2 regions of the Streptomyces sp. NPDC046557 genome follow, and region 2 is predicted to be linked to the other one. Evidence: predicted binding sites of a transcription regulator. Region 2 holds the regulator's gene; the other holds the start of a gene.
What was found. The regulator HrcA, encoded in region 2, represses chaperone genes, less so after heat shock. The targets are predictions, from matches to a motif close to TTNGCACTCNGNNNNNCNGAGTGCNAA.
Positions count from the first base shown of each region.

Region 1: a site for HrcA is predicted at 2,491-2,517, ahead of groL (chaperonin GroEL). Genes of this name have one in related genera too.

Region 1 covers NZ_JBEYZH010000010.1:113,123-117,535, reverse strand. The annotation lists gene ABZ934_RS19670 (phosphoribosylanthranilate isomerase) at 1-255, opposite strand, end outside; partial or broken gene ABZ934_RS19665 (transcriptional regulator) at 458-607, shown strand; gene groL (chaperonin GroEL) at 703-2,325, opposite strand; gene ABZ934_RS19655 (cold-shock protein) at 2,650-2,856, opposite strand; gene ABZ934_RS19650 (MoaD/ThiS family protein) at 3,255-3,533, opposite strand; gene thrC (threonine synthase) at 3,574-4,413, opposite strand, start outside.
Region 2 covers NZ_JBEYZH010000003.1:238,360-242,772, forward strand. The annotation lists gene ABZ934_RS09910 (nitronate monooxygenase) at 1-197, opposite strand, end outside; gene dnaJ (molecular chaperone DnaJ) at 388-1,527, opposite strand; gene hrcA (heat-inducible transcriptional repressor HrcA) at 1,528-2,544, opposite strand; gene ABZ934_RS09925 (MBL fold metallo-hydrolase) at 2,711-3,436, shown strand; gene ABZ934_RS09930 (DUF3097 domain-containing protein) at 3,465-4,271, shown strand; gene hemW (radical SAM family heme chaperone HemW) at 4,386-4,413, opposite strand, start outside.

The DNA of each region.
Region 1 (4,413 bases), on a different contig from region 2:
CACCCCGCTCTCCTGCGTCAGCCGCCGGACCTCCTCCACGGACTGCCCGCGGAACACCCCGACGGTGAGCACCCCGGCGGGCACCCGCGCGGCCAGCTCCCGCGCGGTGGCGGCGTCGACGGTCCGCGGGCTGCCCGGGGCGAACACGAACCCGACGGCATCGGCCCCGGCCGCCACGGCCACGTCGACGTCGTGCGCGGTCTTCAGCCCACAGATCTTGACGAAGGCCCTGCCGGCTCCACTGCTCTCGCTCATGCCCCCGAGTCAACCAGACCGCCCCGCCGCACGTATCCCCGTCCCGAGCACCGGGCAGCCCGTCAACCCGGCGGCACCATCACCGGTAAGAGGTCAGAAACACCTCCCGACCGCATTATGTCGTCGACGACATAATGCGGTCGCCGCATGGATGACCTACCGGATCTCCGCCCGCTCGCCCTCCACCTCGGCCGTCTCGGTGCAGGCGAAGATCTCCCGGGTGGAGGGCGCCGACGCCGTGCCCACGTTGCCCTTGCTGCTGCGCCTCGCGCGGGCCCTGGACGCTTCGCTGAACATCGCCCTCGGCGAGGACCAGGAAGAAGTCAGGTTCGTCGCGCGGCCGGCCGCCTGAGCGGCGCGCCGCGGGAACGCCCGAGGGCGGCACCCCGGTGGGGGTGCCGCCCTCGAACGTGAAGCGTGATGAACAGCCGATCAGCCGGAGGCCGATCAGAAGTCCATGTCACCGCCCGGCATGCCGCCCGGCGCACCGGCGCCGGCCTTCTCGGGCTTGTCGGCGATGACGGCCTCGGTGGTCAGGAACAGCGCGGCGATCGACGCGGCGTTCTGCAGCGCGGAGCGCGTGACCTTCGCCGGGTCGATGATGCCCTCGGCGATCATGTCGACGTACTCGCCGGTCGCGGCGTTCAGGCCGTGGCCGATCGGGAGGTTGCGCACCTTCTCGACGACGACGCCACCCTCCAGACCACCGTTGACGGCGATCTGCTTGAGCGGGGCCTCCAGGGCGAGCTTCACGGCGTTGGCGCCGGTCGCCTCGTCACCGGTGAGCTCCAGCTTCTCGAAGACCGAGGAGGCCTGGAGCAGGGCCACGCCACCACCGGCGACGATGCCCTCTTCGACGGCCGCCTTCGCGTTGCGAACGGCGTCCTCGATGCGGTGCTTGCGCTCCTTGAGCTCGACCTCGGTCGCGGCACCGGCCTTGATGACGGCCACGCCGCCGGCCAGCTTCGCGAGGCGCTCCTGGAGCTTCTCGCGGTCGTAGTCCGAGTCGGAGTTCTCGATCTCGGCGCGGATCTGGTTGACGCGACCCTGGACCTGGTCGCTGTCACCCGAGCCGTCGACGATGGTCGTCTCGTCCTTGGTGATGACGACCTTGCGGGCGCGGCCGAGCAGGTCGAGACCGGCGTTCTCCAGCTTGAGGCCGACCTCCTCGGAGATGACGGTGCCGCCCGTGAGGATGGCGATGTCACCGAGCATGGCCTTGCGGCGGTCGCCGAAGCCCGGGGCCTTGACGGCGACGGACTTGAAGGTGCCGCGGATCTTGTTGACGACCAGGGTCGACAGGGCCTCGCCCTCGACGTCCTCGGCGATGATCAGCAGCGGCTTGCCGGACTGCATGACCTTCTCCAGGAGCGGCAGCAGGTCCTTGACCGAGCCGATCTTGGAGTTGACGATCAGGATGTACGGGTCGTCGAGCGACGCCTCCATACGCTCCATGTCGGTGGCGAAGTACGCCGAGATGTAGCCCTTGTCGAAGCGCATGCCCTCGGTGAGCTCAAGCTCCAGACCGAAGGTCTGGGACTCCTCGACGGTGATGACGCCTTCCTTGCCGACCTTGTCCATGGCCTCGGCGATGAGCTCGCCGATCTGGGTGTCGGCGGCGGAGATGGAGGCCGTCGAAGCGATCTGCTCCTTGGTCTCGACATCCTTGGCCTGCGCGAGCAGGGCGGCGGAGACGGCCTCGACGGCCTTCTCGATACCACGCTTGAGGGCCATCGGGTTGGCGCCGGCGGCCACGTTGCGCAGGCCCTCGCGGACGAGCGCCTGGGCCAGCACGGTGGCGGTGGTCGTACCGTCGCCCGCGACGTCGTCCGTCTTCTTGGCGACTTCCTTGACCAGCTCGGCGCCGATCTTCTCGTACGGGTCCTCGAGCTCGATCTCCTTGGCGATGGAGACACCATCGTTGGTGATCGTGGGGGCGCCCCACTTCTTCTCAAGGACGACGTTGCGACCCTTGGGGCCAAGGGTGACCTTGACGGCGTCGGCGAGCTGGTTCATGCCACGCTCGAGACCGCGCCGGGCCTCCTCGTTGAATGCGATGATCTTGGCCATCTGAAGTGGTCCTCCAGGACTGGGGTGGATTGCTCCTGGACCGCGCCCGCGCCCGCGACGGACGGCCGACGAGCCCGACGGTTCCTTCCCGCCGGACCCTTGGGCCTCACCGACCCGGTCCTCGTTTCAGTAGCACTCTCGACTGGAGAGTGCTAACGCCAATGATTAGCACTCGACCCCGTCGAGTGCAAGCGGCTTCGGGCAACGCCGGGCGAAGTCCCCGGCCGGGGACGCACGAGGGGCCCACATCCCGTGTCCGGGATGTGGGCCCCTCGTGCGTGTGCGGTCCTGAGACCTGTTGCGTCTGTGGTCGATCGCGCCGGGTCAGCCGAGTGCGAGCTTGACCATGTCCGCCTGAGGACCCTTCTGGCCCTGCGAGATCTCGAACTCGACCCGCTGACCCTCTTCAAGGGTGCGGTACCCGTCCATCTGGATGGCGCTGTAGTGGACGAACACATCCGCACCACCGTCGACCGCGATGAAGCCGTAGCCCTTCTCCGCGTTGAACCACTTGACGGTGCCCTGAGCCATGCCTAACTCCCCTATTACTGGCCCTTGCGCAGGACCGCACTTCGCGGACCCGGGTCAGAACTTGCGCCGGAACGCCTCGACCGCGGCTGAATGTATCCGCACCGGTGCTGTGTGCAACAGGTCATTCCGACGAGAATTCTGGACAAGAAGGAATGGGGAAATCAAGCGAAATTTAGGCATGTTCCCGGGCAACTCGGGCCCGACATCCGGCACCAAAGGCCCATACCAGGCTCGCATGTTGACTCAATGTCAACCATCCGGTGGCCCGCTCATATGCGGCGGGCAAGAACAGCGGAGGGGACTTCCCCAACCCTACCGCGCCCAATCAACCAGAATTGCCCCCTCCGCTTTTAGCGGAGGGGGCAATTCTGGGACGTCCGGTGTCGCTGATCCGGTTGTCAGCAGCCGCCCGCCACGGCGGGGATGATCGAGACTCCCGCGCCGTCCGGCGTCACCGTCTGCAGGCCGCCCTCGAAGCGCACGTCGTCGTCGTTGACGTAGACGTTCACGAAGCGGCGCAGCTTGCCCTGGTCGTCCAGGACGCGGGCAGCGATGCCCGGGTGGTTCTTCTCCAGGGACTCGATGACCTCGGAGAGGGTCGTGCCCTCGGCGGGGACCTCGGCCTGGCCGCCGGTGTAGGTGCGCAGGATGGTGGGGATGCGGACGTTGACGCTCATGGCGCTACTGCCTTTCCGGGAACAGGGGGTGGGTCGGGCCTCAGGCCAGGCCGGCGGCGCGGAACGCGTCCAGGCTGGGGCGGATGGTGGCGGTCTGGCCGCTGTCCGAGGCCACCGCCTCCAGGGTCTTGAGGCCGTCACCGGTGTTGAGGACGACCGTGGTCAGCGAGGGGTCGAGCTGCCCGTTCTCGATGAGCTTCTTCGTCACGCCGACGGTCACACCGCCCGCGGTCTCGGCGAAGATGCCCTCGGCCCGCGCGAGGATCTTGATGGCCTCGACGACCTGCTCGTCGTTGACGTCCTCGACGTAACCGCCGGTGCGACGCGCGATGTCCAGGACGTACGGGCCGTCCGCCGGGTTGCCGATCGCCAGCGACTTGGCGATGGTGTTCGGCTTCTGCGGGCGCACCACGTCGTGACCGGCCTTGAAGGCGGTCGACACGGGCGAGCAGCCCTCGGCCTGCGCGCCGAAGATCTTGTACGGCTTGTCCTCGACCAGGCCGAGCTTGATCAGCTCCTGCAGACCCTTGTCGATCTTCGTCAGCTGCGAGCCGGACGCGATGGGGATCACGATCTGGTCCGGCAACCGCCAGCCGAGCTGCTCGCAGATCTCGTAGGCCAGTGTCTTGGAACCCTCGCCGTAGTACGGACGCAGGTTGACGTTGACGAAGCCCCAGCCCTCGCCCAGCGGGTCGCCGATGAGCTCGGAGCAGAAGCGGTTGACGTCGTCGTAGTTGCCCTCGATGCCGACGAGGTCGCCACCGTAGACAGCGGCCATCACGACCTTGCCCTGCTCCAGGTCGTGCGGGATGAACACGCAGGACCGGAAACCGGCGCGGGCGGCCGCGGCGCCGACGGCGCCGGCCAGGTTGCCCGTCGA
Region 2 (4,413 bases):
CCGAAGGGCCGCCGGGTGAGCGCGCGGAGCTGCTTGATCTCCTGGTACATCCCGTCGGCGGTCTTGTAGCCGCCGGCCAGGAAACCGAGTCCGCCCGCCTCGCACACAGCGGCGGCGAGCGGCGGGCAGGAGGCGCCGCCCGCCATGGGGGCCTGCACGATCGGGTACGGGGAGAGACCGTTCGGCGCGGTGGACATGCCCTGCATCGTGCCACGTCCCGCGCACCGGGCCGAATCACGGCATTCGCCTGGCATAGTCCGCTTCCCGGCGCGGGTCCGACGCCGCCGCGAGCCCCGGGCGGGCCTACGGCCGGCCCACGTCCACGAACGCCGCGAGCCCGGTCCGGGGCAGTCCCCGGGCCGGGCTCACAGCGGTGCGGCGGGCCGGTCAGCGGCCGTTGAACGCGTCCTTCAGGCGGCTGAACAGACCCTGCTGGCCCGGCGCGAACTGGCCCGTCGGCCGCTCCTCGCCGCGCAGCTTCGCCAGCTGGCGCAGGAGGTCCTCCTGCTGGGCGTCCAGCTTGCCGGGGGTGGTGACCTCGACGTGGACGATCAGGTCGCCCCGGCCGCCACCGCGCAGGTGCGTGACGCCGCGGCCGTGCAGCGGGATCGCCTGGCCGGATCCGGTGCCGGGCCGGATGTCGATCTCCTCCAGGCCGTCCAGCGTCTCCAGCGGGCACTTGGTGCCCAGGGCCGCCGCCGTCATGGGGATGGTGACCGTGCAGTGCAGGTCGTCCCCGCGTCGCTGGAAGGTCGGGTGCGCCAGTTCGTGGATCTCCACGTACAGGTCGCCGGCGGGGCCGCCGCCGGGGCCGACCTCGCCCTCGCCCGCCAGTTGGATCCGGGTGCCGTTCTCGACCCCGGCCGGGATCTTGACGGTGAGGCTGCGGCGGGAGCGGACGCGGCCGTCGCCCGCGCACTCGGGGCACGGGGTCGGGACGACGGTGCCGAAGCCCTGGCACTGCGGGCAGGGCCGCGAGGTCATGACCTGGCCCAGGAACGACCGGGTGACCTGCGACACCTCGCCGCGACCGCGACACATGTCACACGTCTGCGCGGAGGTGCCGGGGGCGGCGCCCTCACCAGAGCAGGTGGTGCAGACGACGGCCGTGTCGACCTGGATGTCCTTGGTCGTCCCGAAGGCCGCCTCGTCCAGCTCCAAGTCGAGGCGGATCATGGCGTCCTGGCCGCGGCGGGTGCGCGAGCGCGGTCCGCGCTGCGACGCCTGACCGAAGAAGGCGTCCATGATGTCGGAGAAGTTGCCGAAGCCGCCCGCCCCGAAACCGCCCGCGCCGCCGCCACCGCCCGAGGAGGACAGCGGGTCGCCGCCGAGGTCGTAGACCTGCTTCTTCTGCGGGTCCGAGAGGACCTCGTAGGCCGCGTTGATCTCCTTGAAGCGCTCCTGCGTCTTCGGGTCCGGATTCACGTCCGGGTGGAGTTCGCGCGCGAGCCGACGGAATGCCTTCTTGATCTCGTCCTGCGATGCGTCGCGGCGCACGCCGAGAACGGCGTAGTAGTCCGTGGCCACTTACGACTCCGCCAGGATCTGTCCGACGTAACGTGCCACTGCGCGTACCGCTCCCATCGTTCCGGGGTAGTCCATGCGGGTCGGTCCGACCACGCCGAGTTTGGCGACTGCTTCGCCGCCCGAACCGTAACCGACCGAGACGACCGACGTGGAGTTCAGTCCCTCGTAGGCGTTCTCATGCCCGATCTTCACGGCCATCCCCGACTCACTGGCCTCGCCCAGCAGCTTGAGGAGCACGACCTGCTCCTCCAGCGCTTCCAGCACCGGCCTGATCGTCAGGGGGAAATCATGTCCGAACCTCGTGAGGTTGGCGGTACCGCCGATCATCAGCCGTTCCTCCGCCTCCTCCACCAGCGTTTCCCGCAGGGTCGCGAGGACGGCCGTGACCGTCGCCCGGTCCTCGGCCTCGAAGGACTCGGGAAGGTCCTGCACGAGCGGCGGCACGTCGGTGAAACGACGACCGACGACCCGGCTGTTGAGGCGCGCCCGCAGGTCGGCGAGCGAGGTCTCCGAGAAGGGGGTCTGGCAGTCGACGAGCCGCTGTTCGACCCGTCCGGTGTCCGTGATCAGCACGAGCATCAGCCGCGCGGGCGCCAGGGACAGCAGCTCCACGTGCCGGACGGTGGAACGGGTCAGGCTCGGGTACTGGACGACGGCGACCTGCCGGGTGAGCTGCGCGAGCAACCGCACCGTGCGCCCCACGACGTCGTCGAGGTCGACGGCGCCGTCGAGGAAGTTCTGGATGGCCCGGCGCTCGGGCGTCGACAGCGGCTTGACTCCCGCCAGCTTGTCCACGAAGAGCCGGTAGCCCTTGTCGGTGGGGATGCGCCCGGCGCTGGTGTGGGGCTGGGCGATGTACCCCTCCTCCTCCAGCAGGGCCATGTCGTTGCGGACCGTCGCCGGGGAGACGCCGAGCCGGTGGCGCTCGGTGAGCGCCTTCGATCCGACCGGCTCCTCCGTCCCCACGTAGTCCTGGACGATGGCGCGCAATACTTCGAGCCTGCGTTCGCTGAGCACTCGTGCACACCTCCAGTGCGGTGGGTCGTCGCTGCGGTCGTTTCCGGCCGGCCCGGGGCGGGCCGCGTTGGCACTCTGCGCATCCGAGTGCCAGAGATCCCCCGGTCAGTGTACGGCCGGGTAGTACGCCGGAGGCAAGGGCGGCCCGCCAGGGTAGCGTCCCCGCATGGACGTGCGTTGGGAAGAGGCGGGCTGGGAACGGCTGACCGGGCGGGCCGGGAGACGCCGACTGCCGGTGTGGGACTGCACGGTGGGGCTGGTGGTGGGGGACGAGTCGGTCCTCCTGATCGACCCCGGCTCCTGTGTCCGCGAGGGCGCGGGCATCCGGGCGGAGGCGGAGCGACTGACCGGTCGCCACGTGACCCATATCGCATTCACACACGGACATTTCGATCATGTACTGGGAGGCTCCGCCTTCTCGGGGGCCGAGTTCTACGGTGCGGTCGGGCTGGACGCGCACCTCGCGCTGGACCGGAACGCCCTGCGGGAGGACGCGGTCCGACAGGGACTGGCGGAGGCGGAGGCCGAGGAGGCGGCGGACCTGATGCCGCTGCCGGGGCACCTGGTGTCGGGCGAGTGGACTCTGGAGCTGGGCGGGGTGCAGGTGCTGCTGGCGAACGTCGGGCCGGGGCACACGCGGCACGATCTGGCCGTCTTCGTACCGGGCCCGCGGGAGGTCGTCTTCTGCGGGGACCTGGTGGAGGAGTCGGGCGAACCCCAGGCGGGCCCGGACGCGGTCCCGGCGCGATGGCCGGCCGCGCTGGACCGGCTGCTCGCGCTCGGCGGGGACGACGCGCTGTACGTGCCGGGTCACGGAGCGGTGGTCGACGCGGGCTTCGTGCGTGCGCAACGCGCCACACTCGCTGGGCGGTTCGGCGTGTCGGGCGCGTGAGCGCGGGCTCTCTCGTACCGTCGGCCGGATGCGTGAGTACTCCCCCGATCTGACCCCGCAGTGGAAGCGCGCCAAGGCCGTGCCGGAGGTTCCGGCCGACCCCGGGCTGGTGGTCGAGGTGGCGGCCACCGACTTCTGCGGCGCGGTGGTGGCCTGCGAGGCGGGCACAGTGATCCTGGAGGACCGCTTCGGCAAGCGCCGTGCCTTCCCGCTGGAGCCCCGCGGGTTCCTCCTGGACGGCGCGGTGGTCACCCTGACCCGCCCGGCCCGCACGGCGGCGGCGACACCCGCCCATACGGCGTCGGGCTCGGTGGCGGTCCCCGGGGCGCGGGCGCGGGTGGCGCGGGCGGGGCGGATCTACGTCGAGGGCCGCCACGACGCGGAGCTGGTGGAGCGGGTCTGGGGCGACGACCTGCGGATCGAGGGCGTGGTCGTGGAGTACCTGGAGGGGATCGACGACCTCCCCGCGATCGTGGCGGACTTCGCCCCCGCGCCGGACGCCCGCCTGGGCGTGCTGGTCGACCACCTGGTGCCGGGCTCGAAGGAGTCCCGCATCGCGGCCTCGGTGACGTCCCCGCACGTCCTGGTGGTGGGCCACCCGTACGTGGACGTCTGGCAGGCGGTGAAACCGTCCGCCCTGGGCATCCCGGCCTGGCCGGTGATTCCCCGTGGCCAGGACTGGAAGACGGGCATCTGTCACGCACTGGGATGGCCCTCGAACACGGGCGCGGCCTGGCAGCACATCCTGTCCCGCGTGACGTCCTACAAGGACCTCGACCCCACCCTCCTCGGCGCCGTGGAACACCTCATCGACCACGTCACGACCCCGGCCTGACCGGCGGGGGCGGCGCATCCAGCCCCGCCGGCGATTGCGGCTCGGGGTCCCGGGCGGCGCCCCGAAAGCCCGGCGCAGCCGGGGCCGCGCCGTAGACGTACGCGCCGACCGACCTCAGTCGACCAGGTCCCGAACCACCGCG